3 regions of the Shewanella sp. KCT genome follow, and region 1 is predicted to be linked to each of the others. Evidence: predicted binding sites of a transcription regulator. Region 1 holds the regulator's gene; each other region holds the start of a gene.
What was found. Region 1 encodes LexA, which represses DNA repair genes until DNA is damaged. Its sites were predicted from a motif close to TACTGTATNNNNATACAGTA; they were not measured.
Positions count from the first base shown of each region.

Region 2: a site for LexA is predicted at 3,578-3,597, ahead of AYI87_RS20825 (DNA topoisomerase III). Genes of this name have one in related genera too.
Region 3: a site for LexA is predicted at 8,322-8,341, ahead of AYI87_RS21335 (S24 family peptidase). Genes of this name have one in related genera too.

Region 1 covers NZ_LVDJ01000007.1:217,579-227,569, reverse strand. The annotation lists gene mnmH (tRNA 2-selenouridine(34) synthase MnmH) at 1-124, shown strand, start outside; gene AYI87_RS12360 (MFS transporter) at 183-2,045, opposite strand; gene AYI87_RS12355 (TetR/AcrR family transcriptional regulator) at 2,036-2,668, opposite strand; gene AYI87_RS12350 (GNAT family N-acetyltransferase) at 2,776-3,231, opposite strand; gene cysQ (3'(2'),5'-bisphosphate nucleotidase CysQ) at 3,224-4,036, opposite strand; gene nudE (ADP compounds hydrolase NudE) at 4,090-4,635, opposite strand; gene yrfG (GMP/IMP nucleotidase) at 4,733-5,407, shown strand; gene lexA (transcriptional repressor LexA) at 5,526-6,143, shown strand; gene AYI87_RS12325 (cell division inhibitor SulA) at 6,140-6,649, shown strand; gene coxB (cytochrome c oxidase subunit II) at 7,048-8,613, shown strand; gene ctaD (cytochrome c oxidase subunit I) at 8,623-9,991, shown strand, end outside.
Region 2 covers NZ_LVDJ01000027.1:2,148-12,138, reverse strand. The annotation lists gene AYI87_RS20830 (glycoside hydrolase family 97 protein) at 1-1,454, shown strand, start outside; gene AYI87_RS20825 (DNA topoisomerase III) at 1,565-3,565, opposite strand; gene AYI87_RS20820 (hypothetical protein) at 3,717-3,992, shown strand; gene AYI87_RS20815 (methyl-accepting chemotaxis protein) at 4,152-6,269, opposite strand; gene purF (amidophosphoribosyltransferase) at 6,503-8,017, opposite strand; gene AYI87_RS20805 (CvpA family protein) at 8,105-8,593, opposite strand; gene dedD (cell division protein DedD) at 8,797-9,501, opposite strand; gene folC (bifunctional tetrahydrofolate synthase/dihydrofolate synthase) at 9,502-9,991, opposite strand, start outside.
Region 3 covers NZ_LVDJ01000015.1:5,478-15,468, reverse strand. The annotation lists gene AYI87_RS17770 (chemotaxis protein CheW) at 1-397, opposite strand, end outside; gene AYI87_RS17765 (chemotaxis protein CheW) at 405-1,406, opposite strand; gene AYI87_RS17760 (ParA family protein) at 1,390-2,181, opposite strand; gene AYI87_RS17755 (hypothetical protein) at 2,228-2,851, opposite strand; gene AYI87_RS17750 (chemotaxis response regulator protein-glutamate methylesterase) at 2,844-3,956, opposite strand; gene AYI87_RS17745 (chemotaxis protein CheA) at 4,050-6,305, opposite strand; gene AYI87_RS17740 (protein phosphatase CheZ) at 6,321-7,058, opposite strand; partial or broken gene AYI87_RS17735 (response regulator) at 7,072-7,278, opposite strand; gene AYI87_RS21335 (S24 family peptidase) at 7,531-8,289, opposite strand; gene AYI87_RS17725 (helix-turn-helix domain-containing protein) at 8,400-8,762, shown strand; gene AYI87_RS17720 (hypothetical protein) at 8,772-9,224, opposite strand; gene AYI87_RS17715 (helix-turn-helix domain-containing protein) at 9,335-9,820, shown strand; gene AYI87_RS17710 (transposase domain-containing protein) at 9,813-9,991, shown strand, end outside.

The sequences.
Region 1 (9,991 bases):
GCTGTTGAGCAAATATTACGACCCCATGTATCAGTATCAGATTGGCAAGAAGGCCGACAGGGTGATCTTCCAGGGCGACCATCAGGCCATGCACCAGTGGCTGGATGAATACGCCACTCGCTAGCAAACAAAAGCCAGGCATCAGCCTGGCTTTTCGCTATCTAATCTAGGGCCGCAAGCGGCTAGGATGCGGGCAACATGGCCTCGACCCGCTCACGCAGCAGATGGCGGTTAGCCTCTGTGCCCGACACCACATCATCCAGATCCACGGAGATCTTAGACCAGAAGCGCTTTGGCCTGGTACTTAGGGCATGGCCATCCTTGTGGCTGAAATAGGAACCCCAGAGGCCGTTGAGGGCCATAGGGATCACAGGCACAGGATCGCGGGCGAGGATCTTGTCGATACCGGGACGGAACTCGCCCAGCTCACCATTAGGCGTCAGACGCCCCTCGGGAAAGATACAAACCAGCTCGCCATCGGCCAGCGCCTGATGGATAGACTCGAACGCCTGATTATAGGTGGCCTCACTCTGACGCGGCGAACAGATGGGGATCACCCCCGCATGACGAAACAGATACTTGAGCAGCGGCATCTCGCTGATAGATTTATCCATCACGAAACGGATAGGGCGGGTCGAGGCGCCCATGATGATCAAGGCATCCACATAGCTCACATGGTTGCACACTATGATGCCGGCGCCTTCGCTGGGCAACTTGTCACGGCCGGTAACCGTCACGCGATACAGGATATGGCTCAGCAGGTAACTGACAAATCTCTGGGTAAACTCGGGCACCTGGCTATAGACATAAAGGGCGACGACGGCATTGAGCAACGCCAACAACAGGAAGAGCTCTGTGATCTGCCAGCCAAACACCTCTAGCAGCATGATAGACATGACCGCCGAGACCACCATGAACAGGGCATTCATGATATTGTTCGCGGCGATCGCCTGAGCACACTCGCCCCTGTCGGCGCGCGACTGAATAAAGGCGTACAGGGGCACGATAAACAGACCGCCGCTCACCCCCACCATAAACAGGGCAAACATCACCCGATAGTGCTGTGACTCGGCGATGAAACTGCTGAAGCTATAGATGGTCTCGACTTGTGCGGGCAACTCGGGCAACGACCACAGCAGATCCACACCAAACAGAGTTAGCCCAGCCACGCCGAAGGGCAGCAGCCCCAGCTCCACATGCCCGAAGGAGAAGCGCTCACACAGGAAGGAGCCCGCCGCAATACCTATAGAGAAGAGCGCCAACAGGAGTGAAACCACGGTTGCATCGGCGTGCAGATGCAACTTAGCAAAGTTGGGGAACTGGGTCAGATAGGTCGCCCCGAGGAACCAGAACCAGCTGATCGCCAAGATGGCCATCCAGATACTCGGCGTCTTCCTCACCTTGGCGATGCTTCGCCAGGTGCCAGACAGAGGTGCGAAACGTATCTTAGTGACATTTCCCTGCGGCGGCATGGCAGGAATCGCGCGGCTGCTCAGATAACCCGCCAGCGCCAACACGAATACGGTCGCCGCCGTAATGATCGCCCCCTTGTCGCTGGCCACCAAGAGACCGGCACTGAGGGTACCTATGAGGATAGAGAGGAAGGTGCCCATCTCCACCCAGGCATTGCCCGTCACCAGCTCATCTTCCGCCAATGCCTGAGGCAAAAGCGAGTATTTTACCGGCCCGAAATAGGCCGACTGGCTACCGGTTAAGAAGAGCAGCAACAACATCATCATGTAACTCTGGGTCAAGATCGCCATGGCGGCGCAGGACATGATCACCAGCTCGAGCTGCTTTAAGCGCCTGATCAACTTGGCCTTGTCCATGTTATCGGCCACCACACCCGCGTGGGCAGAAAACAGGAAGAAAGGCAAAATAAACACGCCGGCGGCGAGGTTAACAAACAGATTGACGCTGATGGGCAGGCTCTCTATCTGGCTGTAGGTCACCATCAGGAGCAGCACATTCTTGTAGATATTATCGTTGAGCGCGCCCAGACACTGGGTCGCAAAATAGGGAAAAAACCGCTTGGTTAACAACATAACGCCTCCTTGTGATAACCCAATCCTTTAAGTTGTACCGCGAGATGATGACTAATGGCCTGCTCAATACTGATCCCGGGGGCAAAGAGCTTATCGTCCAGCGACAGACTCACCAGGCCATGGACGCCGCCCCACAGGGCGCGGCTCGCCAGTAGCAGTTGCTCAGTTGAAAGCTCGGGCAGCAGACGCGCCAGGCAAGCCTCAATCAGGCCAAACAGCTGCGCGATTAGCTGGGCATGGTGCTCGCTCAGCCCCTGCTCATCGGTTGCCTTAAGCTCGAAGATCAGCTGAAACGCCCTTGGCTGCGCGAAGGCAAATTGCTGATAGGCCGCGGCCATCGCCTCAAGCTGACTCGACTCAGACGCTTGGCTTTGAATCGGGTCAGCTTGAGCGCTAGCGGCCAGGCGCCGATACAGCTCGTCCAGGGTTAGTTCGGCAACCGCCAGCAATAAGCCCTGATAGCTACCGAAGAGATTCACCAGGGTGCTGGGCACATAACCTATGGCCGCCGCCACCTTACGAAGGCTAAGACTATCGAGCGGCTCGACCTCCAGGTGGCGAAGCACCGCGGTGGTCGCCATCGCCCGGATCTCATCATGAGTATGTTCTTTGCGTCTTGCCATCTCGGCTCCATCGCGCTGTTAATTTGTGCTCAAGTTACCAGCAAGCAAAATAAAAAACAATGTTCACAATAAGATTATTTTTCACCGGGTAGGTAATAAGTAGGATTTTATCGATGGAGTATCATGAGGATCCTGTCTTCGCCCGGGCCGAAATAATCGGCTTCCAGCCCCTGCTCGACAAAGCCCAGCTTGGCATAGAGGTGTCTGGCGGGATTCTCCGGCGCTACCGTGAGTTTTACCTGGGTCACGCTATCTGGCAGCGCACTTAGGGCATCGGTGATCAGGCGACTGCCTATGCCCCGACCCTGAGCGGCATCGTCGACGGCCACAGAGAGGATCCAGGCGCAGTCGGCCTGTTCACTCCTTGCCAGCAAGATGTAGCCGAGTAGGCGATCAGTGTCGTCGCAGGCGACAAGCAGCCCGCTCGGCCAGCAATCGAAGCTCTGACGAAAGAAAAAATCCGGGTAGGCATGGTCGCCAAAGAGCCCCTGCTCGAGGCGATAGATCCCTGGCAGCTGAGTCTTACAAGCCGCCTCGACACTGATAATGCTTGGGTTATTCACCGGTTAACAGCTCATCCCATGGCAGGTGAGTCGAGCCCACAACGATAAAATTGGGGTTCTCCAGTGATTCGCGCTCGTTGTAGCTCAGCGGCTGCAGCTCGAGGTCCATCACCTGACCACCGGCCTCTTCGATGATGATCTGCGCCGCACCTGTGTCCCACTCGCCGGTTGGGCCGATGCGCACATAACAGTCGGCGCGGCCCTCTGCCACCAGGCAGCTCTTTAGAGCCGCACCGCCAAGCACCACGAGTTCACAATGCTTAGGATGATTGAAGAGCTTCAACACAGATTGAGGATCCTGACGGCGGCTCACCGCCAGACGCAGGCAGGGCTCATCGTCTTTGGTCAGCTGCTTGCTGGCGATACGCACCTCGCCCTTGCTGCTGCGCTTGTAGGCACCCAGACCTGCCACGGCATAGTAGACCACACCCGTCATGGGCACATAGACGATCCCCATGATGGGGCGGTTGTGCTCGACCAGGGCGATGATCACCGAGAAGTCGCCGCTACCGGCGATAAACTCACCGGTACCATCGAGAGGGTCAACCAACCAGTAACGCTGCCAGTCGGCGCGCAGGGAGAAGGGAATGTCGGCCGCTTCTTCTGAGAGGACGGGGATCTCAGGGGTAAGGCTGCTTAGCTGGGAAGAGATGATCTTATGGGCCGCGATATCGGCTGAGGTTACCGGGGTATTGTCGGATTTCACCTCTTTGTCAAAACTGCCCTCGAGGTAGATACCTTTGATGGCCTCACCCGCCTCGATGGCAATCGAAATCGCCTGCTCAACATACTCTTCTGGCTTCATCACAACTCCAACAGCCTACATCTGGCAATGCCTAATATGAAAATTTGAATTAACTACTTTAGTTTTAGATGTTTCTGTGCCAAAAACAAGGCGCTAACGCTTCGAGATTCGGAAAAATCATCTTCTAATAACAGCTCAGACCACTGGCTCAATGGCCAGCGTACCACCTCTATGGGTTCAGGCTCGTCACCCTGCAATCGACTCTCATACAGATCTTCGGCGACGAAGATCTGCATCTTGCTGGCAAAGTAGCCAGGCGCCAGGCTCAACTCCATCAGATGGGTCAGCTTACGGGCGCCAAAACCTATCTCTTCCTGCAGTTCACGGTTGGCCGCCTCGGCATGAGTCTCGCCGGGATCCACCAGGCCCTTGGGAAAGCCCAGCTCATAGCTGTGGGTGCCCGCCGCATATTCGCGCCCCAGCAGTAACTCCTCGCCATGCACAGGCACAACCATCACGGCGCCGCGGGCGTTGCCCTTCATGCGCTCATACTGACGCTCAACCTGGTTCGAAAATTTTAAATGCACCTGCTCTATCTGAAACAGACGGCTCTGGGCAACAACTTCGGCATGTAGGATCTGCGGCTTTTTGTCCGGCATGAAACTTCCTGATAAAAATGGCGTTTGCTTAACCACTCAATCTTACTATGATGGGCCTAATCCACAACTCAAACCAAGGAATTTTTTTACTCGATTTATGTTTCCCTGGAATAAGATAGATACCGTGCTGCTGGATATGGACGGCACCCTGTTGGATCTGCATTTCGACAACCATTTCTGGCTCAGTCTGGTGCCTCAGGCCTTGTGTGAACAAAGGCAGATCCCTAAGGCCGACGCCCAACAACTAGTGGAGACAGCCTACGCCAAGGTCTTCGGCACCCTGGAGTGGTATTGCCTGGAATATTGGCAACAGGAGCTGGGTCTGGACATTCTGGCTTTGCACCACACTCTGGTCGACCGGATCCAGCTGCGTCAGGACAGCATGCCCTTTCTCACCGCACTGGCCAGACACAGCAAGCGGCGCATCTTGGTCACCAATGCCCATCCCCACAGCCTGGCGCTGAAACTCGAGCATACAGATCTGGCTAACGGGCTCGATGAGATGCTCTCGAGTCACGCAACCGGCTATCCCAAGGAACACCCACAATTTTGGCGTCACCTGTTTAGTCAGTTTTCCCTGGATCCCAGCCGTTGCCTGTTTATCGACGACAGCGAGCCCATACTGCAGGCGGCCAAGCAGGCCGGCGTTGGCTACCAGCTGGGGATCAAGAATCCCGACAGCCAGAAGCCTCACAAGCAGTTTGCCGACTTCCCGGCCATCGACGATTACCATCATCTACTGCTCTCACTTGAACAGACGCATCTCGGCTAATCAATCACACTTTAGGCGCTAATCGCTTGATGGGATTGGGAGAAAATCTGGTTAATACTTGCACTGTATAAAATACTGTATATACTGACAGGTACTGTATGGAAAGACAGGATTAATCATGAGACCCTTAACCCCAAGACAAGCCGAGATTTTAGATCTGATAAAACGCAATATAGCCGACACGGGCATGCCGCCTACCCGTGCCGAGATTGCGCGTCGATTAGGCTTTAAGAGCGCCAACGCCGCCGAGGAACACCTCAAGGCCCTGGCCAAGAAAGGCTGCATCGAGATCATGCCCGGCACCTCACGTGGCATCAAGCTGACCCAAGAGGAAGAGCCTGAAGATCTCGGCCTGCCCCTCATAGGTCAGGTGGCCGCCGGTGAGCCTATCCTGGCCCAAGAGCATGTGGAACAACACTATCAGGTTGACCCTAGCATGTTCCGCCCCAGCGCCGACTTTCTGCTGCGCGTCAGGGGTGACAGTATGAAAGATATAGGTATTCTCGAGGGCGACCTACTGGCGGTACATAAGGTCGAACAGGCAAGAAACGGCCAGATAGTCGTGGCCCGCGTGGAAGATGATGTAACGGTTAAACGCTTCGAGAAACGTGGCAGTACCGTCTATCTGCATGCCGAAAATGAAGAGTATTCCCCTATCGTGGTGGACCTCACCACCCAGAGCCTGAGCATCGAAGGCCTGGCCGTCGGCGTTATTCGAAATGGAGACTGGCAATGAACAACCTAATGGGTATGGCGCCACGCCATCCAGGACTGTGGGTCGATCTCGACAGCTCACTAAAGCGCGGCGATGGCAACACTATCTCGACTACGGCAAGTTCGACCCAGGGCAAGCAGGAGCTGCAGGCCCTCACCCCGGAACTGGCTCGACTCAGTCAGCAGGGACAATGGGTGGTGTTAATCAGCCCACCTAATATAGGCTACAAGCAGATGCTGGCCGACGGCGGTGTGCGTATGGATCGCATCCTCTTGGTACACACCAAGGATGAGGTCGAAACCCTGTGGGCGATGGAAAAAGCCCTCACAAGTGGTACATCCAGTGCGGTGATCTGCTGGGCACAAACCCTGGATGCCCGTGACAGTCGTCGCCTACAGATAGTTGCCAAGAATACCCGCGCCCTGGGGGTGGTAATCGAAGATGCGAATGGTCACTTACCTGCCAACCCTTTTCCCCAAGAGGATCTCGGCGGCCAGACCTTGAGTCTGTTCAGTTCGCTGCATTGATATTCCGCGCTTTACCTTTCCATACAGACGCCCCGCCAGGGGCGTTTTTGTGTCTGTTTTGTTTAGAAAAATAAAATAAAAGTGATCTTGATCAATATTTAAACAGCCATTAAGTTAGTAAGAGATATCAACGATTATTTGTTATATCGCACAATTTGGTTGTCGGCTTGAGCGGCGAAAATGAACCTGTAATACCTCGCCCACAGAAGCTGAAATTGGTCTGATATATTCAGCCGTAAGTGCAAGCGTGGTCACCACCAGCAGAACAAGAGATTCACCACCGACGCACTTTGAAGTCATCGTTGCTTTTTTGGGAACTGAAGAGTTTGCATAGAGCCGAGACATACTGTGTGGCTCTTCTTTGTAGTTGCCTTCGCAATTGACAGAGGAGAAGTCTAGTGAAGCAAGTGTTGTGTTGTTTGCTGGCGTTGCTATTTACGCCCACCATACTCGCAGCAGATATGCCCCTGAATATGACATCAGGGGTCACAGAGATCAGCAATAAGGTGTTTAGCCTTCATATGACGATTCTCTATATCTGCTGTGCCATAGGCCTAGTCGTCTTTGGGGTGATGATCTACGCCATCATCAACCATAGGCGCTCCAAGGGTGCCGTCGCGGCAAACTTTCATGAGAGCACTAAGGTAGAGATCGCCTGGACGCTCGTTCCTTTTGTCATCTTGATCCTCATGGCCATCCCGGCCACCAAGACCCTCATCGCCATGGAAGATCCCAGCAATGCCGATCTCACCATCAAGATCACAGGTTCCCAATGGAAATGGCACTACAGCTATTTTGACCAAGACATCAGCTACTACAGCCTGCTGGCGACCCCCAGAGAACAGATAGAAGGTAAGGAGACCAAAGGCGAACACTATTTGCTGGAGGTCGACAAGCCACTGGTGCTGCCGGTCAATCGTAAGATCCGCTTCCTGATGACCTCGGAGGATGTGATCCACTCCTGGTGGGTACCGGCCTTCGCGGTGAAGAAAGACGCTAACCCAGGCTTCATCAACGAGGCCTGGACCCGCATCGACAAGCCAGGCATCTACCGTGGCCAGTGCGCCGAACTTTGCGGTAAGGATCACGGCTTCATGCCAATCGTGGTGCAGGTACTTTCTGAAGCCGATTTCGACAACTGGATTGTCGAGCAGGAGGCACAAGCCAGCGCGGCCGCCGCCGAGGCGCAAGCAGCCTTGTCGAAAACCCTGTCGAAAGAAGAGCTGATGACCCAGGGCGAACAGGTCTATATGGCCCGCTGCGCCGCCTGCCACCAGCCAAATGGTGCCGGCTTACCTGGCGTCTTCCCGTCACTCATAGGCAGCCCAATCATCAAGGGCCCTGTCGCCGATCACCTAGATGTGGTGCTACATGGCCGCTCCGGCACAGCGATGCAGGCCTTCGCCCAGCAGCTGACCGCTACAGAAATAGCCGCCGTGGTCACCTTCGAGCGTAATGCCTGGGGTAACGACACGGGCGATACGGTGCAGGCAGCCGATGTCAACCAGGCAAACTCAGGCGCATCGAGCGGCGCTAATACAGGAGCAGATGCAGCTGCCGAAGCGGTTCAATCTATGCCTACCCCAACGGCCGAATCCAGTGCGGCAGCAAGCTCAGCCGCCGAGGAATCTCAACCACCTGTGTTAGACGATCTGACCATGGATGAACTGATGGCCAAGGGAGAGCAGGTTTGCATCGGTCACTGCGCCGCTTGTCATCAGGCCACAGGCATGGGATTACCCGGCGCCTTCCCGGCTCTCAAAGGCAGCGCCATCGCCACAGGGCCAGTTGAGAATCACCTAGACATAGTGCTTCACGGTAAGCCTGGCACCGCCATGCAGGCCTTCTCCAGTCAGTTAACGCCACAGGAGCTCGCCTCGGTGATCACCTATGAGCGCAACGCCTGGGGTAACAACACAGGCGACATGGTTCAGGCAACAGACGTCAATCAACAGGGTCAATAGGGAGGCATTATGAATGCAATAACGCGTGAAGCAGATATGGATGCCACTCATATTGGCGAACATTCGACCCACCACGAGGAGCACCCGACGGGCATAAAGCGTTGGCTGTTTACCACCAACCATAAAGACATAGGCACCCTGTATCTCTGGTTCAGTTTCATCATGTTCTTAACCGGCGGCGCCATGGCCATGGTGATCCGCGCCGAGCTGTTCCAGCCGGGTCTGCAACTGGTGGAGCCCAACTTCTTCAACCAAATGACCACGGTTCACGGCCTCATCATGGTGTTTGGCGCCGTGATGCCGGCTTTTACTGGCCTCGCCAACTGGCTAATCCCTATGATGATAGGCGCGCCGGATATGGCCCTGCCGCGGATGAACAACTGGAGTTTCTGGATCTTGCCCTTCGCCTTTGCGATCCTGCTCAGCTCGCTGTTTATGGAGGGCGGCGGGCCTAATTTTGGCTGGACCTTCTACGCCCCGCTGTCGACGGCCTATAGCCCGGATAGCACGGCGCTGTTTGTCTTCTCGGTACACATCATGGGTATCAGCTCCATCATGGGCGCCATCAACGTGATCGTGACCATAGTCAACATGCGCGCTCCCGGCATGAGCTGGATGAAGTTGCCACTGTTCGTCTGGACCTGGCTGATCACCGCCTTCTTGTTGATCGCCGTGATGCCGGTACTCGCCGGTACAGTGACCATGGTACTAACCGACAAGTTCTTCGGCACCAGCTTCTTCGATGCCGCCGGCGGTGGTGACCCTGTGATGTTCCAGCATATCTTCTGGTTCTTCGGCCATCCCGAGGTCTACATCATGATCTTGCCATCCTTCGGCATCATCTCCGCCATAGTACCGGCCTTCAGCCGCAAGAAGCTGTTTGGATACTCCTCCATGGTGTACGCCACCGCCAGCATTGCGATCCTGTCGTTCCTGGTCTGGGCGCACCACATGTTTACCACAGGTATGCCTGTGTTCGCCGAGCTCTTCTTCATGTACTGCACCATGTTGATCGCCGTGCCGACCGGAGTGAAGGTATTTAACTGGGTGGCCACCCTCTGGCGCGGCTCGCTCACCTTCGAGACGCCCATGCTGTTTGCGCTAGCCTTTATCATACTCTTCACCATAGGTGGCTTCTCTGGGCTGATGCTGGCCATCACACCGGTGGATTTCCAGTACCACGACACCTACTTCGTCGTGGCTCACTTCCACTACGTGCTGGTCTCGGGGGCTATCTTCTCCATCATGGCGGCGGCCTACTATTGGCTACCTAAGTGGACCGGGCATATGTACAGCGAGAAGCTCGGCAAGCTGCATTTCTGGTGCTCGGTGATCTCGGTGAACGTGCTTTTCTTCCCCATGCATTTTCTGGGGCTGG
Region 2 (9,991 bases), on a different contig from region 1:
ACTTCCCCTTCGAGAAAAAGTTTGCCAGCGCCACCCAGCCCAGATTCACTCCCATTGCCGTCAAGGGGATAGACAAGGACGAGCTAGGTAGCCTACCAGCCCTGTTTGTGGTCAATGGCGTCAATGTACTGCTGACAGAGACAGATCTGCAGAGCTATCCCGGTCTCTGGCTAAGGGGCAAAGGTGATGGCAATGTCTATGGTGTGCACCCATTTGAGCTGGATAAAGATGAGCAGTACACAAAGGACTATGGCGTGGTCAGTAAGTCTCGCAGCTATCCCTGGCGCATCCTGGCCATCGCCCGTAGCGACGCAGACCTGCTCGACAACCAGATGAGCTACACCCTGGCCGAGCCGTCACGCATCGAAGACACCTCGTGGATCAAACCCGGCAAGATCGCCTGGGACTGGTATAACGAGAACAACCTCAAGGGGGTCGACTTCAAGGCGGGGATCAACACAGAGACCTACCAATACTACGCCGATTTTGCCGCCGACTTTGGTATCGAAAACATCCTTATCGACGATGGCTGGTCATCACAGGAAGATGTGCTTACCGTGCTGCCAGGCATAGACATGCAGGCGATCATCGCCCATGCCAAGGAAAAAGGTGTCGGGGTGCAGCTCTGGGTGCCCTACTCGGCGCTGGACAAGAACCTGGAAGAGGCGTTTAAACTCTACGCAAAATGGGGGATCAACGGCGTCAAGATAGACTTCATGGACAGCGACAGCATCAAGCGGGTGGATTTCTACTGGCGCGCCGCTGCCATGGCCGCCAAATATAAGTTAATGGTCAACTTCCATGGATCCTACAAGCCTGCTGGGATCCACAGAACCTACCCCAACGTGATGACCCGCGAAGGGGTTAGAGGACTGGAAAATAACAAATGGTCTGAGGTAACCTCGACCCACAACCTGCATCTGCCCTTCATTCGCATGATAGCTGGCCCGCTGGATTACACCCCGGGCGCCATGGCCAATGCCCAGCAGAAGAACTTCAACAAGGTCTGGTCTCGTCCCATGAGCCTCACCACCCGGGCGCAGCAGATCGCCATGTATGTGATCTACGAGAGCCCGCTGCAGATGCTCGCCGACACTCCCACCAGCTACCGCGCCGAGCCTGAGATCCCGCGCTTTATCGCCGCCATTCCTACGGTATGGGATGACTTTAAGGTGCTGCATGCCAGCATAGGCGAGTATTTCACCATAGCGCGCCGCGCGGGTGATAACTGGTACATAGGCGCCATGACCAATACCCAGGCGAGAAGCCAGCGGATCAACCTGGATTTCCTCGGAGATGGTGAGTATGAGATGCAGCTGCTGCAAGATGGCATCAACGCGGGTAACTTCGCCGAAGACTATAAGCTGATCAAGAAAACCGTTACCAAGGGCGACAGCCTAGATCTCAACATGGCGGCCAACGGCGGCTATGCCATACAGCTGATCAAACGTTAAACGCCCCACTCCAAGGGTCTGAGTCGCTTAAGTTTCCATGCGTTCAGGCCCTTACCTATGCCCTTGCTTAGGCCCTTATCTCTTGCTCAGATTCTTATTTAGGCGCTTATTTAGGCTTTTGCCTTAGCCGCGGTTCTAGTCGCAGTCTTTTTCGCCCCGCTAGCCTTGCCTTTAGCACCCGTCGCCGTGCCGCGTCGATTACCATAGCCACGCTTCTTAAACGAACGCTTAGGCGCTTCGACACCTTGCAAGGCCTTGGGCAGCTGGGCACCGGCCTGCATGATAAGCCCATTGAGCGACTCGACTAGCGGCGCCATGAAGCTTAGGTACTTGGCCTCTTTACGGCTGATGGCATCCAGGTGACTCTCCCACAGCGCCGTCATATCAGGCGTGGTGGCAGATTCGGGCAGGCTGTTGATGAGGCCGCGCCCGACCGCGGTCGAGACGATAGACTTCCCCTGGCGGGCCAGAAAACCACGCTTGAACAGCAACTCAATGATCCCGGCGCGGGTTGCCTCCGTGCCCAGACCGTCGGTTTCCTTGAGGATCTTACGGATCTCTGGGTTAGTCACATAGCGGCTGATCCCCGTCATGGCGCTCAGCAGGGTGGCATCGGTAAAGGCCTTGGGAGGCTGGGTCTGCTTCTCGATAAGCTCTCCCTGGCCAGAGTGCAGCATCTGCCCCTTATGTAGCGGCGGCAGCTGGGCCAGGGCCTCGTCGCCCTCGCCGTCGGCCTTGTCATCGCTGCGCTTAGGGAACAGCTGTTTCCAGCCGGGGGCGATCTCCTGTTTGGCCTTGGTGTGAAAATGGCCGCCGGCGATCTCCACCTCGACCTGAGTCTCATGGTAACGATAGACGGGGTAAAACTGCGCCAGATATTGACGGGCCAGTTGCAGGTAGATCTGTTTCTCAGCCTGACTCAGGGCACTCAGGTTGGCCACCTTCTCGGTGGGCACTATGGCGTGGTGGGCATCCACCTTGGCATCGTTCCAGGCCTTGGAGACTATCTTAAGATCCGGCGCGGCGCACTGGGCGGTGAGTTCGCCTGCTCCCTTGAGCACGGCATCGATCACCCTGGGGGCCAGGGCCAGCTGCTCCTTGGGCAGATAACGGCTATCGGAGCGCGGATAGGTGATCAGCTTATGTTTCTCATACAATGACTGACAGGTATCGAGCACCGTCTTGGCGCTCATGCCGAATCGCTTCGCCGCATCTATCTGCAGCGACGACAGGTTATAGGGTAAGGGTTGCCCCTGCTGCTTATCTTTGGCCTGCAGATCCGTCACCTTGGCGGGCTGCTCTGTGATCCGCCCCACCACGTTTTCCGCCAGACGGCGCGACAGCACCCGCCCCTCCTCATCCATGTAGGGCTGACAGGCCTCACTGGGCTGCCACTTAGCCTTAAAATGCGCCTGCTCTTGGGTATAGAGATTGGCCAGCACCTCATAGAAAGGCTTGCTGACGAAATTCACAATGGCCTCATCGCGGCGCACCACCAGGCCCAACAGGGGCGTCTGCACTCGACCGACAGAGAGCACCCCCTGATAGCCCACCTTACGGCCCTGCAGCGTATAGGCGCGGGTCATGTTCATGCCATAAAGCCAGTCGGCGCGAGAACGCGCCAAGGCCGAGGTCGACAGGGGGATAAACTCTCGGTTGCTACGCAGCTGCCCCAAGGCCCGTTTAACGGCCTGGGGATTGAGGTCGCTCACCAGCAGGCGCTGGGTCTGTTCTAGCTTGTCGCCCTTGACCCCGAGATAGGCGATCACCTCATCCACCAGCAGCTGACCTTCACGGTCAGGGTCCCCGGCGTTCACCAACTGACTGGCCTGCTTGACCAATTTTCTCAGCACACTGAGCTGACCACGGGTCTTGCTCTTGGGGGTCATCTTCCACTGCTGCGGCACTATGGGAAGATGGTCGAACGACCAGGACTTGAAGGCGGGATCATAGCTGTCGGGCTCGGCCTGCTCCAGCAGGTGCCCTATGCACCAGGAGACGGTATCGCCATTGGCCGCCGTGATATAGCCCTCGCCCTTCTTGTGGGGTTTAGGTAACACATCGGCGATTGCCCGCCCGAGACTGGGCTTCTCTGCTATGTATAGGATCATGCTGACATCAATTACTGTATAAATTAACAGTAACTTTAAACCACTCGCGGCCTTGGCGCAAATAGGAAAGGCAATCTCATGCTTACGTGTAAATTTAGTTGAGAACTATTCTCATTAATAGCTAGTCTAAGGGCTATTCACGGAGGCCGATATGCACACACGACTCAAGACCCCACAACGACCCGAACGCCTACTGATTTACGCCACGCTGATGACGACGGCGCTGCTGTTACTCTCGCTGTCATCCTCCCTCTTTCCCTGGCGCCTGGATCCCTTGGTGCAATTTAGCCTGCTGCTGTTGCTAAGCTGCGCCGGCACCCTGTTTGCCCTCGCCCGCCATGGCGCGCACCATAGACCGGCCCTTGGACTGCTATTCGGCCTCTGGCTAATGGTATGGGTAAGCCAGGGTTTGCTCATGCCGGTGTGATCGCTAACCTGCGCTTGCCCCTCTAAGCTAAAACTTAGCTCTTCCGCGGCCGCGGCCCCTGCCACAGCCACAGCCACAGCCGTGCATTCGATGCGACTGCCATCTGGCCACAAAAAAAGGCGCCTCCCAGGAAACGCCCTATCGCAATGCCAAGACATTTTAGGTCTTTAACTTGCCCAGCTGCTGGTGTTGCTGCTCTACCAGGCCCGCCAGGCTGGCACTGCTCTGCTGGGCCTCGTCGGCGAGTCTCGCCAGCTCGGAGGCGGAATCAGAGATACCTGTGATGTTACGGCTGACCTCTTCGGTCACGGCACTCTGCTCCTCGGCGGCGGTGGCGATATGGGTCACCTGGCTGGAGACCTCCTGAATTTGATTCACTATGGTATTGAGTGAACTCAGAGCCGATTCTGTCTGGGCCACGGCGCGCTGGGCACCATCCACCCCTTGGTCGATGATCTGCGAGGCACTGTTGACCTCGCGCTGCAGCGCCTCGATCAACTTGCCTATCTCATCGGTCGAACTCTGGGTCTTGGAGGCCAGCGCGCGCACCTCATCGGCGACCACGGCGAAGCCCCGGCCTTGTTCACCGGCGCGGGCGGCCTCGATGGCGGCGTTAAGCGCCAGCAGATTGGTCTGCTCGGCAATGGCGCTGATCACCTCGAGGATCTTGCTGATGTTGGTGCTGCTTTCCGCCACCTTACCCACGGCCTCCTTAGCCAGCAGGGATTCTTGAGACATATGAGTCACATAGCCCATGGCCTGGCTCAGGCTGTCTTCACCTGCCTTGACGTTGAGGGTCATCGCCTCGGTCTCCGACGCCGTCTGCTCAGACGCCTTGGCCACCTCGAGCGCGGTGGCGCTCATCTCATTAACCGCAGTTACCACACTCTCGATATCACTGTACTGACGATTGACGCTGTTGTGGGTCTGCTGGGCTATCTCCGCCGCCACCTGACTCTCGGCCTGCGAGCGTGACGCCAGCTCCTTAAGCTCGCCGATCAGCAGCCTCAACTTATTGATAAAGCCGTTGATGCCACCGCCCAAGGCGATGAGTTCGGCGTGGGACTCCACTGTGACCTGCTGGGTCAGATCCCCCTCGGCGCTGGCTAAGTTCTCCACCCGGCTCTGAATCACCTTGAGCGGCGCGACAATAGAGCGGATCACCAGGCCGATGGTAACCACGGCGATCAGTGAGACGATGACGCCTACGATCAGCAGCAGGCTGCCCAGAGAGCTGGCCATGGCGGACATCGCCTGATCCATGGCATTCGCCGCCTGATAGGCGTCGGCCTTGGCCACCTCAATCACCAGCGACCACTGCGCCTTGGCGAGCGGGATCTCGATGGGATAGGCGACTATGATGTTATCCCCCTGCTCCAGGTAACCGCCCAGGCGATGCAGCCCGGTCAACTGACTGGCAAGTGACGGGGCGATAGACTCGCCCAGTGGACGCGCCTTCTTATCATAGTGGCTGGCCGCCACCACTAAGCCCTTCTGGCTCAGCAGGGTCACCTTTGCCTTACCTTGATACAGGCTGGCCGAGAGCTCGTCGATCAGCTTCTGAAACACAGGCAGATTAACGTCCACGCCGATTACGCCGCGAAAGCTGCCGTTCACCACCACAGGCACGGTCAAGGAGGTCATCAGCGCCGTGTTGCCCGGGCTGATCTCATATAGGTAGGGCTCCATCAGGCAAGGCTGCTTAGTGTCCTTGGCGCACAGGTACCATTCGGCCTCGCGTACGCCAAACTCCTTGAGGGTAGCATCATACTTCTCGCTGGCGTCATCCACCTGTTGATGCTCGACGCTGCCATCGTCGCTGCGGGTATAATAGATCTCCAGGGTTCCCACCTCGGGTACGCTGTGGCTACTCTGCTGGGTATAATCGCCGTCGCGGCCATCGTAGCCGTTGGGCTCGAACTGGGCATACATAGAAGAGAGCTGGCTGTTCTTTCGCAGCACGCCGGCCACCGACTCCTCTACCCCTTCCCGAGATAACGGCTGGCTAGCCGCGCTCTGCTCTATCATGCCGGCAAACGAAAAGGGGATTCGATAGGCCTCGTTGATAAAGCCCGCCACCCGCTCGCCGTACTCGCCGGCCCGTGCGCTGAGGCGCTGGCGGGTCTCATCATGCAAAGCGCTTTGCACCTGGCCTGCCAGCTGGGCATTTTTATCACTGAGCGACCACCAGAGGCTAAAGGAGAGGATGGCGACTATGATCAAAAATAGCGCTGAGGTGATCCAAAGCAACTTAGTACTGATGGACAAGTGTTTCATTTATCACTCCTAGGGATGACGGCAGGCTCGAGGCTTAATACTTTCACTCATTAAACATAGCACTAAAGCATTAAAACACCATGCTATCAGGTATTTAATTGCTCTCGCATGGGAAGATATGTAGCAAAATGCCCCATAAAAAAACCGACCACTCCCATAAAAAAACCGACCACTAGGGGTCGGTTTTTAGCTAACGCATGGGGCCAGTTTTTAGCTGACGCATGTGCTATCCCTTAGGGATGACAGACGTTATGTAGCTCTAAATTAGTGCCGATATCCTTGATGCGATTAGCCTTGGCATCGTCGTTACGCAGCTGGGTCAGGTGATCCAGATAGGCCTGATCCACGTCGTTGGTAATATAATTGCCGTCGAATACTGAGGTCTCGAAACGTTTGATATCCGGGTTCTGCTGACGTACGGCTTCGATCAGATCTTGCAGATCCTGGAAGATGATGCCATCGGCACCAATCAGCTTGTTGATCTCTTCCGCGTCGCGACCATGGGCGATCAGCTCGCTCGAGGTCGGCATGTCGATACCATAGACGTTAGGGAAACGGATCTCAGGGGCCGCCGAGGCGAAGTAAACCTTCTTGGCACCGGCTTCGCGGGCCATCTCGATGATCTGCTCTGAGGTAGTACCGCGCACGATAGAGTCATCCACCAGCAGCACGTTCTTGCCCTTAAACTCGGCGTTGATGGCGTTTAGCTTGCGGCGAACCGACTTCTTACGCTCCTGCTGACCGGGCATGATGAAGGTACGTCCTATATAACGATTCTTCACGAAGCCCTGACGGTATGGCAGGTCCAGGTTACGGGCGATCTCTAGGGCGATATCGCATGAAGTTTCAGGGATCGGGATCACCACGTCGATATCGTGATCTTCCCACTCTTTCTTGATCTTCTCACCCAACATGGTGCCCATGTTGACGCGGCTGCCGTAGACAGACACCTTGTCGATGGTCGAGTCTGGACGGGCGAAGTAAACGTATTCGAAGATACAAGGTGAATAGCTTGGCGACTGGGCGCACTGACGGGTATAGAGCTGACCATCTAACGAGATATAGATGGCTTCGCCTGGAGCGACATCACGTACCGTCTCGAAACCTACGGCGTCTAACGCCACACTCTCAGAGGCCACCATATATTCGGTGCCCTGCTCTGTCTCGTTCTTACCCAATACCAGTGGACGAATGCCGTAAGGGTCACGAAACGCCACCAGACCCTGGCCGATGATCATCGCCGCCACGGCGTAAGCGCCACGTGTCAGCTCGTGTACCTTAGTGACCGCCTCAAACACCTCGTCGGCAGTGAGGTACTGGCTCTTGGTGTGTTGTAACTCGTCGGCCAACAGGTTAAGCAGGACTTCAGAATCTGAGGTGGTGTTCACATGACGACGTTGCTTCACCAGACGCTCGTGCAGCTCGACCGTGTTGGTCAGGTTGCCATTGTGCGCCAGAGAGATCCCGAAAGGAGAGTTAACATAGAAAGGTTGCGCCTCAGACGCGCTCGAGCTACCCGCAGTTGGGTAACGCACGTGACCTATGCCGGCGGTGCCCTGCAGGCGCTGCATATGCTTAGGTTCAAATACGTCTTTTACCAGACCATTGGCCTTACGCAATCTAAACGCATTGCCATCAACGGTGACAATGCCCGCGGCGTCTTGGCCACGATGCTGTAGCACTGTGAGTGCATCATAGATTGTCTGATTAACCGATGTTCGGCCAACTATTCCGACGATACCACACATGGGTAGGTTTCCTCATTTTAAGATGTTCTGATAATTATTATCTGCGGCCATGACCTGAGGTTAAGGCACGCCTATGCTTACGCATTCTTATATTTTAGGTACAAAGCTTGAGGTGTTTTCCACGTAGTCAAAGAACCACTGGATAACCACACCGAATTCGGGAACCAGTTGCGAGCTGGCCCACCAGTCTGTCTTGGGCGCCCCGGTAAAGGCGTCCAGGAAAAAGAGTATCGCGCTAACGATGAGTGCACCGCGCAGGGCGCCAAAACAGAGGCCCAACACCCTGTCTGTGCCAGACAGGCCCGTCTTGACCACAAGTTGGCCGATAAGGTAATTGACTAAGGCACCGAGAATAAGGGTCGAGATGAACAGGATGGCGATGGCGATGCCATTACGCACCATTTCATCTTGCATCTGGGTCAGGTAGACGGCGAGATCTTCATAAAATTGACTCGCCACGAAGAAGGCGGCAAACCAGACCACGAGTGACATGGCTTCCTTAACGAAACCACGAAGCAGACTAATTAAAGTCGAGATTGCGATAACCGCAATAATGGCATAATCGATCCAAACCATTGAATAAGGTGATCCAGCATTAGCATTAAGACGGCGGGATTTTACCAGAGACTGAAGACATTCTCACCCCCTAGCCTGATTTAAAAGTGATTTAGTTTATCCGCAATTACGGACACTGAGTTCTGCCCTAAAGCCATTTTGGCCAGAACCCACAAACAGAAACGCCCAGGACGAAGCCTGGGCGTATGATCAAATGAGCTGGGTCACAGCAGTGGGTTATAATCGACCACCGCCGACTTGAGGCCGGTAAACTTATCCAGCTTGGTCTGCAACTTCTGTAGCTTGCTCTTGGAGATATCCGGGCCGACGAACACCTTAGTCAGCTGACCATCCACCGGCTTTTTCGGCACCGTATAGGCGCGGTAGCCCTCGCCTCGCAGTCGCTTGACCAGGGCGTTAACATTATCGGCATTCTTAAAGCTGCCCAGTTGCAGGGTATAGGCCGAGCTTGCGACCTCAACCTTAGATTCAGTCGCCTTAGCTTGCGTGACTTTCGCTGGGGTTTGCCTAACTTCACTGGTTTTAGCTTCACTGGTTTTAGACTCGCTGGTTTTAGCTTCGTCAGTATTAGAGGCGTCCGTTTTCGACTGCACGCCGTCATTGCTCCCCTGCTGCTCGGCTGAGGCTTGGCTGGCGCTATCATTCTGGGCGCTCACCTGCTGGTCGAACTGAGCCTGCTGCTCACTCAGGTCGATGGCCGTAATGCTCTCCTGCTCTTCGAGGCGAGACTCGGCCTGGGGCCGCAGTGGGATCTCGGCAAACTGCTCTTCCTGATGCTGCTTCTTCCCATCTAAGATATCGGGCAAAAAGATCACCCCCAGGGCCACCAAGACTATGATGCCCACCAGACGGTTTTGAAACTGGCTCGATACCTTCTCTTGTTTGACTTCTACTTCATCCACCTGCATTTAACTTAGGTCCAATTGCTTAAACTCTGCCACAGTGTAAAAGGAGCCAAACACAATTACCACATCGGATTGGCCAATCTCTGGCTTTAACGCCCGGTATGCCTGCTCAACCGAGGCAAACCCATAGGCAGCTTTGTCGCCACTCAGATAGCTGAGCAGATCTTGCGCCTTGGCGCTGCGCTCACAGTTAAGGTCCGTCAGATACCAGGCGTGGATCTGATCTTCGAGCAGGCCAAGCACGGTGCGGCAATCCTTATCTTTTAACATGCCGCACAGGGCGAATATACGCTTACCCTTGTAAGCCTCGAGTCGCTGGGCCAGATAGGCCGCCGCATGGGGATTATGAGCCACATCTAAGATGATCTTAGGCTGCTCGCTGACCACCTCCAGACGACCGGTTAACTTAGCCCCGCTTAGCCCGGCATCAATAAATGTGCGAGCCGCTTCTGTCACAAACTGTTCTGCCAGCAATTGCTGCACCACAGCCAGG
Region 3 (9,991 bases), on a different contig from region 1:
TGAACTTGGCACTCTCTTCCGTGCCCACATTCGGCGCGTTATCTATCTCTGAACCACGCAGATAGACCACTTCGGCGACACTGTCGACAAGAATACCAATCACTTGCTTCTCGGCTTCGATGATCACAATACGGGTAGAGTCATCCACCTCGGCAGAAGGTAAACCAAAACGAGAGCGGGTATCGATAACGGTGACCACGTTACCGCGCAGGTTAATGATCCCCAGCACATAATGAGGCGCCCCAGGTACAGGCGCGATCTCGGTGTAACGCAACACCTCTTGCACCTGCATCACATTGATACCATAGGTTTCATTATCTAAACGGAAGGTTACCCACTGCAACACTTCATCATCTTTACCTGCGGCAACTGCCGCGACGTTTTTTGCATCTGCCATATCAACCTCAGCCAATAGAGTCCTGACTACCTAAACCCAAATTTAATAATTCAATGAGTGCCTGCACATGTAAAATGCCGCACATCTGTTCTTTTACGACGCCAGCCAGCCAAGGACGTTTACCCGCTTTGGTACGCCAATTAACTTCTGACTTTAAAATTCTGACGGAATTCACCAAAGACTCACAGGCCAGCCCCCAATTACTGTCCTCTAAGAGTACAATATATTGGTAATCAACGGATTGCGCCAGTTTATCATCATATTTTTCCGGCATTACCCAGGCACCCGAATCGACAATATTGAGTTGCGAATCCCTATGGGTTTGAACCCCAAGATACCAGGCGGGTCGCCCCATAATGTGATTGATCCGCTCCACCTTAACAATTCCGCCAAGGCTTACCAAGGGCACGGCCAACGTGAGCCCCGCCACCTTGAAAAACAGCACCTGAAACTCATCGTCGAGCTGCTCGACTAACTCCTCTGTCACCCCTGGTGGTGTCGCGCCAGTTTGCGTCTGCGGCGCCGCGGCCAAATTGACCTTGTCGCTAACGACTTGCTCTTGCTTAATACTAGCCGAAGTTTCTAATTTTTCTTCGATTTTTTGCTTAACTTGCGACTCAGATTTGGTCTGAACCGATACAGCTTGTGTCATCGTTTCGACGCTTGCAGGTTTGGTATCGAGCGTTTTGAGCTCAATCTTGCTTGCAGTCTGAGTTTCTGTCTGAGTTTCTGTCTGAACATCTAACTCACTCACCGGCGCCAGCAATTGCTCGAGCGCGAGCTTATTGAGCGGTGTCGGGGTAGCCTGAGTGACCACCGGGCGCGGTTTAGACTGTTCGCTAAGAGGCTGACGTTTAACTGCAGGTGCAGAGCCACTCATTTGACCATTTTGTGCTATCGCCTGCTCGCCCTTTACTTCAGGCTTGTCGGCCGCGACGCTCTCTTCACCGGGCTCGGTGAGCAGCAAGGAAAAATAATTAAAGACCGCTTCGTCAACCGAGTTTGACATGCGCAAACTCCTTGGTCAGCAGGTGGTCGAGCAATCTCTCATAGGCCTTAACACCGCGTGAATGGCTGGCGTAGTGCGAGGCTGGCAGGTGCGCCAGGCTGGCATCACGAAACTTGGTATCCACCGGGATAACATCTGGCCAAAGCACATCGCCATACTCTTCCCCCAGCTGTTGCAGGGCGGCGGGTGAGGCCTTGGTGCGTCTGTCGTACATGGTCGGAACGATTGTATAGCTGTAGGTGGTGCTCTTAGAGCGACCCATGAGCGTCATGGTCTTGACCATGCGATCTAGCCCCTTGATTGCCAGGAACTCAGTCTGCACAGGGATAATGATGTGCTCGCTGGCCGCGAGGGCGTTAACCATCAACACCCCCAATACCGGCGGGCAATCGATGAGGGCGACGTCGTATTGGTCGGCAACTAAGGCAAGCAGGCGTTTAAGGATCAAGCCCATCCCTTCCTGATGGCCGAGCGAGCGATCCAGCGTTGCCAGCGCCATGGTGGCCGGCAAGAGATCTATCCCTTCCACCTTAGTGGGGACAATATGGGCAAGCACCTGATCTTTACTCAAGTTCTTGTGTTTCAGAAACAGATCATAGAGCGAGGCGGGCACCTCTTCAGAATCTATGCCCAGGTAGTAGCCCAAAGACGCGTGGGGGTCTGTGTCTATCATCAAGACTCGTTTGCCCCGCTTTGCCATGGCGCCAGCCAGGCTCGCCACTGTGGTCGTCTTACCCACGCCCCCTTTTTGATTTGCTATGGTCCAGATCTTCAAGTAAAACCCCTTAAATCCTCGAGCGTATCGCCATCAGGTTATCGTTTTAATTATCTTCGCGAGTCGTGACTCGAATGCCGCCATGGGGCAGGCTTATTACTTTAACACCATCTTTATCTTCTGACAGCTTAACCGGCTGCGATGGCGTTTGACCATCCTGTGTCACCTTATCTGTGGCGCTGGCCACCTTTTGCTCGCGCTGCTTCTCGCTTTGATGCTCACTCTGGCTCGGCGCTTCAGCTTCCATCGCAGGCAACAAGGGCGTTAGCTTAGTCTGCTCCTGCTGTTTATCACGATTAGCTGTCTGTTCTTTGAGGCTATCGGTTCGTTCACTATGGCTGCCTGTAGGGCTGTCTGTCGCATGCCTTGCGATCGCCTCTGGCACTTCAGGACCAATCTCGACTCTTACCTGGCTGCCAGGCTCGGCCTGCTTGATGATAGACTGAGTAAACTCTGGATTATTCTCCATCCAATCGGCCAAGGCCTTTGCCTGCTCGTCTGGCACCATCAGCAGCACCTGACTCTTCTCTAGCTGGGCTACTTTCTCCTCTAGCAAGCCATTCTTATGCCTCAGGTCGAGATAGAGTGATCCGGTCACCAGGCAGCAAACTAACAAGAGAAAAAACAGCAACAGCACAGTGGTGCTGAGGCCTTGTCGCTGCCTAGCCACGTCCGCTCTCGCGAATGATGGCCTCGGCCATATCATCGAGCGCTATCGACTGACTGGAGATCCCAGCGGCGGTTACCGCCTGTGGCATGCCGTAAACGACGCAGCTGGCCTCATCTTGAGCCCAGATAGTCGCCCCGACATTCTTAAGCATCCTGGCCCCTTCGCGACCATCGGCGCCCATGCCTGTCAATATCACGGCCAGGGTCTCGCCGCCACTCAGCTTTGAGGCCGAGGCAAAAGTAATGTCGACACAGGGCTTATAATTCATTTCGGCGCTACCGGCCACTATCTTGATGCGACCATAGCTGCCGCCGCGCTCTAACATCATCTGCATGCCACCGGGTGCCAGGTAGGCGCAGCCTGCCCTGAGCTGATCGCCATTTTGCGCCTCCTTCACCTCGATGGCGCACAGACCATTTAAGCGTGCGGCGAAAGCGGGCGTAAAGGCAGCCGGCATATGCTGGATAAGCAGAATAGGATGAGGATAGTTCGCCGGCAGCTTGGTCAATATCCGCTGCAGCGCAACTGGCCCACCGGTTGAGGTGCCGATCAGCAAAAGCTTATATTTCTTACCACTGGCGCGGGTAACAGGCGCGCTCGGACGCGGCGCTGGACGCTGCGCCATCTCTCTTGTCGGCGCTGTCGTAGAAGCAGAGGTTGTCGCTGGCTTTGGCGGCACACTTCTTGGCAATATGGGACGGAATACGCGGCGACGGCCCAGCGCCTTGATGCGCTGCTGCAACAGAGCAATCGCCTCATCCTTGTTGGTGGCAATATCTTCAAATCGTTTAGGAAGAAAATCTAACGCACCCGCTTCCAGGGCATCCAGGGTTGCCTTGGCGCCATCGTGGGTAAGAGATGAGAACATCAAGATGGGGGTCGGACACTTCGCCATGATCTCACGCACGGCGCTGATGCCGTCCATCACAGGCATCTCGATATCCATGGTGATCACTTGTGGCTTTAACTGCTGCGCCAACTTGACCGCCTCGGCGCCATTAGACGCCGTGCCTATGACCTCTAACTCCGCATCCTTGGTGACAATCTCACTGACTCGGCGACGAAAAAAGCTTGAATCATCGACAACTAATACTTTTATGGCCATTCAAATTCCTATCTACAACAGGATCCTTGCCGAAACAAAGCGTGACGCCTCTGGGCATCACGCTGATCCTATAGCTCACTGTGCCGCTAACTGTTATTTCTTGTTCTTGGCGTAATGTTTCAATAAGCCGGGCACATCTAATATCAATGCGATGCCACCGTCAGAGGTAATAGTCGCGCCAGCCATGCCTGGGGTGCCGTGTAACAAGGTGCCCAGAGGCTTTATCACTACCTCTTCCTGACCGATCAAGGAGTCAACCACGAAGCCTATTTGCATGGTACCCAGCTGCACTATCACCACGTGACCGTGTTGCTTGTCGCCATGCTTAAAGCTCACCGCCTTACGACTCAGCCAATGCTCGAGATAGAAGAGTGGCACCGCCTTTTCCCTCACTATGACGGTCAGCTGGCCATCGACAACATTTGTCTTTGTCAGATCCAGGTGGAAGATCTCGCTAACGCTCGACAGCGGCAGGGCAAATACCTGCTGAGCCACTTCCACCATCAGGGTCGGCATAATCGCCAGGGTGAGCGGCACCTTAATCTCCAGGCAAGTCCCTTTACCTTTCAAGGAATCGATATGCACGGTACCGTTTAACTGAGTGATACGCGTCTTCACCACATCCATGCCGACGCCGCGGCCTGAGATATCGGAGATCTCCACTTTTGTAGAGAAACCTGGGGCGAAGATAAGGTTATAGGCCTCTTCATCAGACATGCGCGCTGCGGCATCCTCATCGAGCACGCCGCGCTTGATGGCGATCTGCTTGAGCTTATCTGGGTCCATCCCCGCGCCATCATCTTCAATCTTGAGCAGGATATGGTCACCTTCCTGACTGGCAGAAAGGGTAATAGTCCCTGTACGCGACTTGCCATTAGCTTCACGCTCGTCAGGCATCTCGATACCATGGTCAACCGAGTTACGCACCAGGTGAACCAAAGGATCCGCAAGGGCTTCAACCAGGTTCTTATCCAGATCCGTATCTTCACCTATCATGCGAAGATCGATCTCTTTATTCAGGCTGCGCGCTAAGTCACGTACTACACGAGGGAAGCGGCCAAACACCTTCTTGATCGGCTGCATACGCGTCTTCATCACTGCGCCCTGCAGATCGGCAGTTACCAGATCCAGGTTCGCCAGCGCCTTAGACATATCCTCATCATCGCGGGAAATTCCAAGGCTAAGCAGGCGGTTACGCACCAATACCAGCTCACCGACCATGTTCATGATCTGATCCAGGCGCGCGGTATCGACGCGCACTGTGGTTTCCGCCTGAGGCATATTGGTCGCTGGCGCCTTGGCTGCGGCCTTCTCTTTCACCACAGGCTTAGGAGCTGGCGCCTCCACGGGTTGCGACTTAACGCTCTGAGCCTTAACATTACTCGGCGCAGGGGTGGCGACTTTATTCGGCGCAGGAACTGCTGGCGCCTTAGCGGCAGGGGCTACTGGTGTGCTTGTCTCACTGCCAGGGCCGGCACCGGCGCCATGCAGCTCATCGAGCAGCTTTTCAAATTCATCGTCGGTGATCTCATCGGCATCCACCGGCGGCGAGGTCGGCTCTGGCACCTTGGCAATAGGAGCCGAAGGAGCCTGGAACTTACCCGAGCCATGCAGTTCATCGAGTAGCGACTCGAACTCATCGTCTGTGATGTCGTCGCTGTCGCTCGCCTGAATCGGCGCCGCACCTGCAGGGGCCGTACTTGATGGGCCCTTACCGCTGCCATGAAGGGCATCGAGCAGGGCTTCGAATTCAGATTCATCGATCTCATCAATGTCGCCTTCACCGGCGATAGAGGTCACGGGCGCATCGTTTACCGGCTCGTCGAACAGTTCGACACCATCATCGAGCGGCATATCAAACAGCTCGATACCGTCATCTGCTGGTATTTCGACAACCGGTTCAACCGGCGTTTCGGCAACGGCTTCAACTGATGCCCCGCCCTGCTCGGATGGCAGTAAACCACCAGAGCTCAATAATTTAAGGTTAGCTAACAGGCCTTCATCGGCAGGGCTTTGCTCGACACCCGCCTGGGTCTCGGCAAACATAGAGTTGATGGTGTCGACTGCCTGGAGAATGATATCCATCAGCTCGGCAGAAACGCTGCGCTTACCTGTACGCAACAGGTCGAAGGTGTTTTCCGCTTCGTGACAAACATCCACCATGGGCGTCAGACTCAAGAAGCCGGCGCCGCCTTTAACGGTATGGAATCCACGGAAGATGGCATTGAGTAGTTCGGTGTCGTCGGGGTTATTTTCTAACGCCACCAGCTGTTCAGAGAGAAGCTCAAGGATCTCGCCCGCTTCAATCAAAAAGTCCTGCAGTATCTCTTCATCAACATCAAAGGACATTCATATGACTCCTACTTAGAAACCTAGACTCGACAGCAAGTCATCGACTTCATCTTGCCCTGTCACGACATCATCACGCTGATCAGCGTTCATAATAGGACCTTCAGCTTCGACGCACTTCTCTGATGCACGGGGTTTATCCGTTGCGGGCTGCTCGCCAAATACGGTCAACATAGAGACCAGGTTACTCTCAACCTCTCGCACCAGCTCGATCACCCGGCGGATCATCTGTCCGGTCAGATCTTGGAAGTCCTGGGCCAGCAATATGTTGTTGAGTAACTCTTTTAAACGATTGGAATCGGATTCGCTGCGTTCGATAAACTGCTGAACATCATGGCAAAGCGCCTTAAATTCGTGCAGCTGAATATCTCGACGCATCAGGCGATCCCAGGAAGGCTTAACGGCCTGTACGTTCATGGTAAGGGCATCTGCAAGGGGCAGAGACTCTTCGACGGCGTCCATGGTTTTATTGGCGGCCTGTTCCGTCATGTCGATGACATAATTGAGGCGCTCTTTGGCATCGGGAATTTCGCTATTAGCCAGCTCCACGAGGCGACCGTCCACCTGAAAGTCCACTATGGCACTGTGAAGCTGACGGGTTAGGCGACCCACCTCGTCAAACAGCTCTTTCTGAATCGGGCTGGCGATATCGCGAATTAGCTCATCGGCCATCTCTTGTTGACCCGCCTCTAGCAGATCAACGAGTTGCTTGGCCTGTGCTAGATTGATCAGCCCTGAAGTTTCTGCCTGCATAGCTCAACCTTGATTAACCGAGTCGTTCGAAAATTTTGTCTAACTTCTCTTTCAATGTCGCCGCAGTAAAAGGTTTCACCACATAGCCATTCACACCGGCCTGCGCCGCTGCAATGATCTGTTCCCTTTTCGCTTCCGCAGTCACCATCAACACAGGAATGTGTTTCAGGTTGTCATCAGCACGAATAGCCTTTAACAGGTCGATCCCCTGTGTATAGGGTCTTGAGTATTGATAAATGAACATGAAAACCGAGAACAAACGAAATTAGCTAAAATTTGGCGAGTAAATATTCAGTAGAAAGCCCGCGTATCAAGGTTTATAGCCGATGATGGCTCGGTGAGAGATGGTCAGTTATCATCGGGAAACTGAAAAATCGGGGTTTGAGAAATGAGGCGCGACCATCAAGGTTTACGCCTCTTACTTTGATAAATGATGATGTCTTGCAACTAGCTTTTAAATCGTCTTTAAATGCTATTCACCAACGTCACGTGAGATGTGAACTACCTGGCCAATGATTTCAAACTGACTTTGTTCTGTCATTGGGATCTCTATTGGTGGATAGAAATTATTCTCACTAAGTAACAGCCATGAGCTAGGTTTAACCTGGATACGCTTAACCCATACCTGGTCGCCGTTGCGGATCACGTAGATGTTGCCATCCTTAGGCTGCTTGCGACCAGTGTGTACCACGAGCGTGCTTTTATTAGGGATAGTCGGCTCCATACTATCGCCATTAGCCAGTACCACTGCTAGCTCCTGCTCGTCAAACCCACGCCATTTTAACCATCTACGGCGAAATGCCAGGTACTTTTCAGGACGTTCATTCTCTACAAAACTGCCATTACCCGCTGATACCGCCACCTGATATACAGGTATTAGTGCGTATTCGTCTTTAATGAGTTGATGTTGTTTGGGTGATTCGCCCATATAAGTGCTAGCAGGCTTAATTGATTGGCTTGGAGGAATGTCTGTAAATCCAAAATAACTTGTTCCATCTTGGTACATGGACCCAAACCCTGTAGTAAGCCAATTGATTGATGCACCGGTTGCATTAGCTATCTGGTATAGCCTTTCTATATTTGGCGTTGATTCCCCGACAGAATACTTTCTTATTGCTGTCTCTGATAAAGCGCATTTGTTAGCAAATGCGCGCAAGCTTTGGTCACCGATCAACTCATTTAAGCGGATCCGGAAACTTTCAACTTGTCCCTTTAAAGTTGAAACACTCATTCAAGTTTTTATCCATTCTTTTGCGCAGACACAACTGTTTGAATCAACAGCATTTAATTTTATTTGTGTAGATCTGAGTCTATTTTTTAACTTGAAAGCATTTTTTTGGGTTGACCATCATTTCAAAAAGATGGATTATTAGTCGTGCACATAAACCTGTCATTTCAAATGAACGACTAACAAAAGAGGCCAAAAAAATGCGCAAGAACAACTCACGCATATCTAACGACTGGCACAGGCAAGACATTCTAGCGGAAGTTCGCAAAGCCTGTGGTTCACTTACCAAATTATCAAAAGCCCACGGTCTGGCGTCTAACACACTGCAAAACGCACTCGATAGAAAATGGCCGAAAGGCGAGCAAATTATTGCTGAAGCCATTGGCGTTACCGCTGCTGAAATTTGGCCGAGCCGTTACGAGGATGAGTTTAGCACATCTACTAATAGCAATGTACTGGCACGCGAGGTGGCTTGATGGGGGCACTTAAAAAAACACCCCACCAATGTACGCAGGATACAGCTGACCAGCAATCAACATGCTCCAGCGAACATGCCAAACCGGCGGCACCGCAAACAGCTGACAGTGTTCGTCTTCAACCAACCAAATCCATTGATGCTCAAGCTTGCGAAGCCGAGCATGAAGGAGTGCGATTTGCTTCTGTGGAAGAAGCGAGAGCGCATATTGCAGCTCATCGTCAGTGGGTGTTACAGGAAAAGGCAACGCGGTACCAACACATTCGGCTAGCGCCTTTACGCTGGATGTTGAAGTGTCGGGACGAACTTCGGGTACTAAAACGTCTGGCAAGAGAGTGCGTATTTGTTGCAGCTCAACATGCAAAGCATGAGTGGAAACGAAGATGAAGTTGGTTACATCGCTGTGCAAGGTTTCGGCATCCATTTGTATGAGTGTATTAGGGATTTTAAGCGGTTTACTCATGTCACTTTCCTTGTCGATTGTTGATGTTGCTCAGTGTAGAAAGCTTAGACGTAAAAGCCTAGGTCCACGATTTAGATTTATTTGGAAATAAGAGTTCAGGAGCTGATCCAATGGCAACTAGAAACTGGAAAAAAGTCACTGCCAACAGCCTGAGGCATGCGATGGAATTGTGCTTAGCACATGCCCGTGAGCGGAAAAACCTGTCGGTTGACCGTGTGGCAGATTTAATGGGGTTACCCAATAAATGGACATTATATAAGTGGTTGGAAAATGGGCGTATGCCTTCTGTCTTAATCCGGCCATTTGAACATGCCTGTGGCATTACCCTGATGACACGTTATTTGGCGACCTCGGGTGGACAACTGGTGATTGACATTCCCGCCGGCAAACGCGCTGATGCCAGTGACATTAACGCCGTGCAGGGAAGCTTTAGTGATGCGATGGGACTGTTGATTAAGTTTTATGATGGGCAAACAGAAGCCGAGGAAACCCTGGGCGCGTTAACGCGGTTAATGAGCGGCATTGCCTGGCACCGCGAGAATGTTAATAAGTCATTGACCCCTGAACTGGAACTATTCGGGGGCGAAAATGACTGACATTAATCAATATTTACCATCATCTGAAATCGCTGGTTTACCAGACTGTCCCAAATCACCTCAAGGTGTAGTAATTCGTGCAAGTAAAGAAAACTGGGCGTTCCGCAAGCGCGAAGGTCGTGGAGGTGGTCGTGAATACCACATCAACAGCCTGCCAGCTGCTGCTCGTGC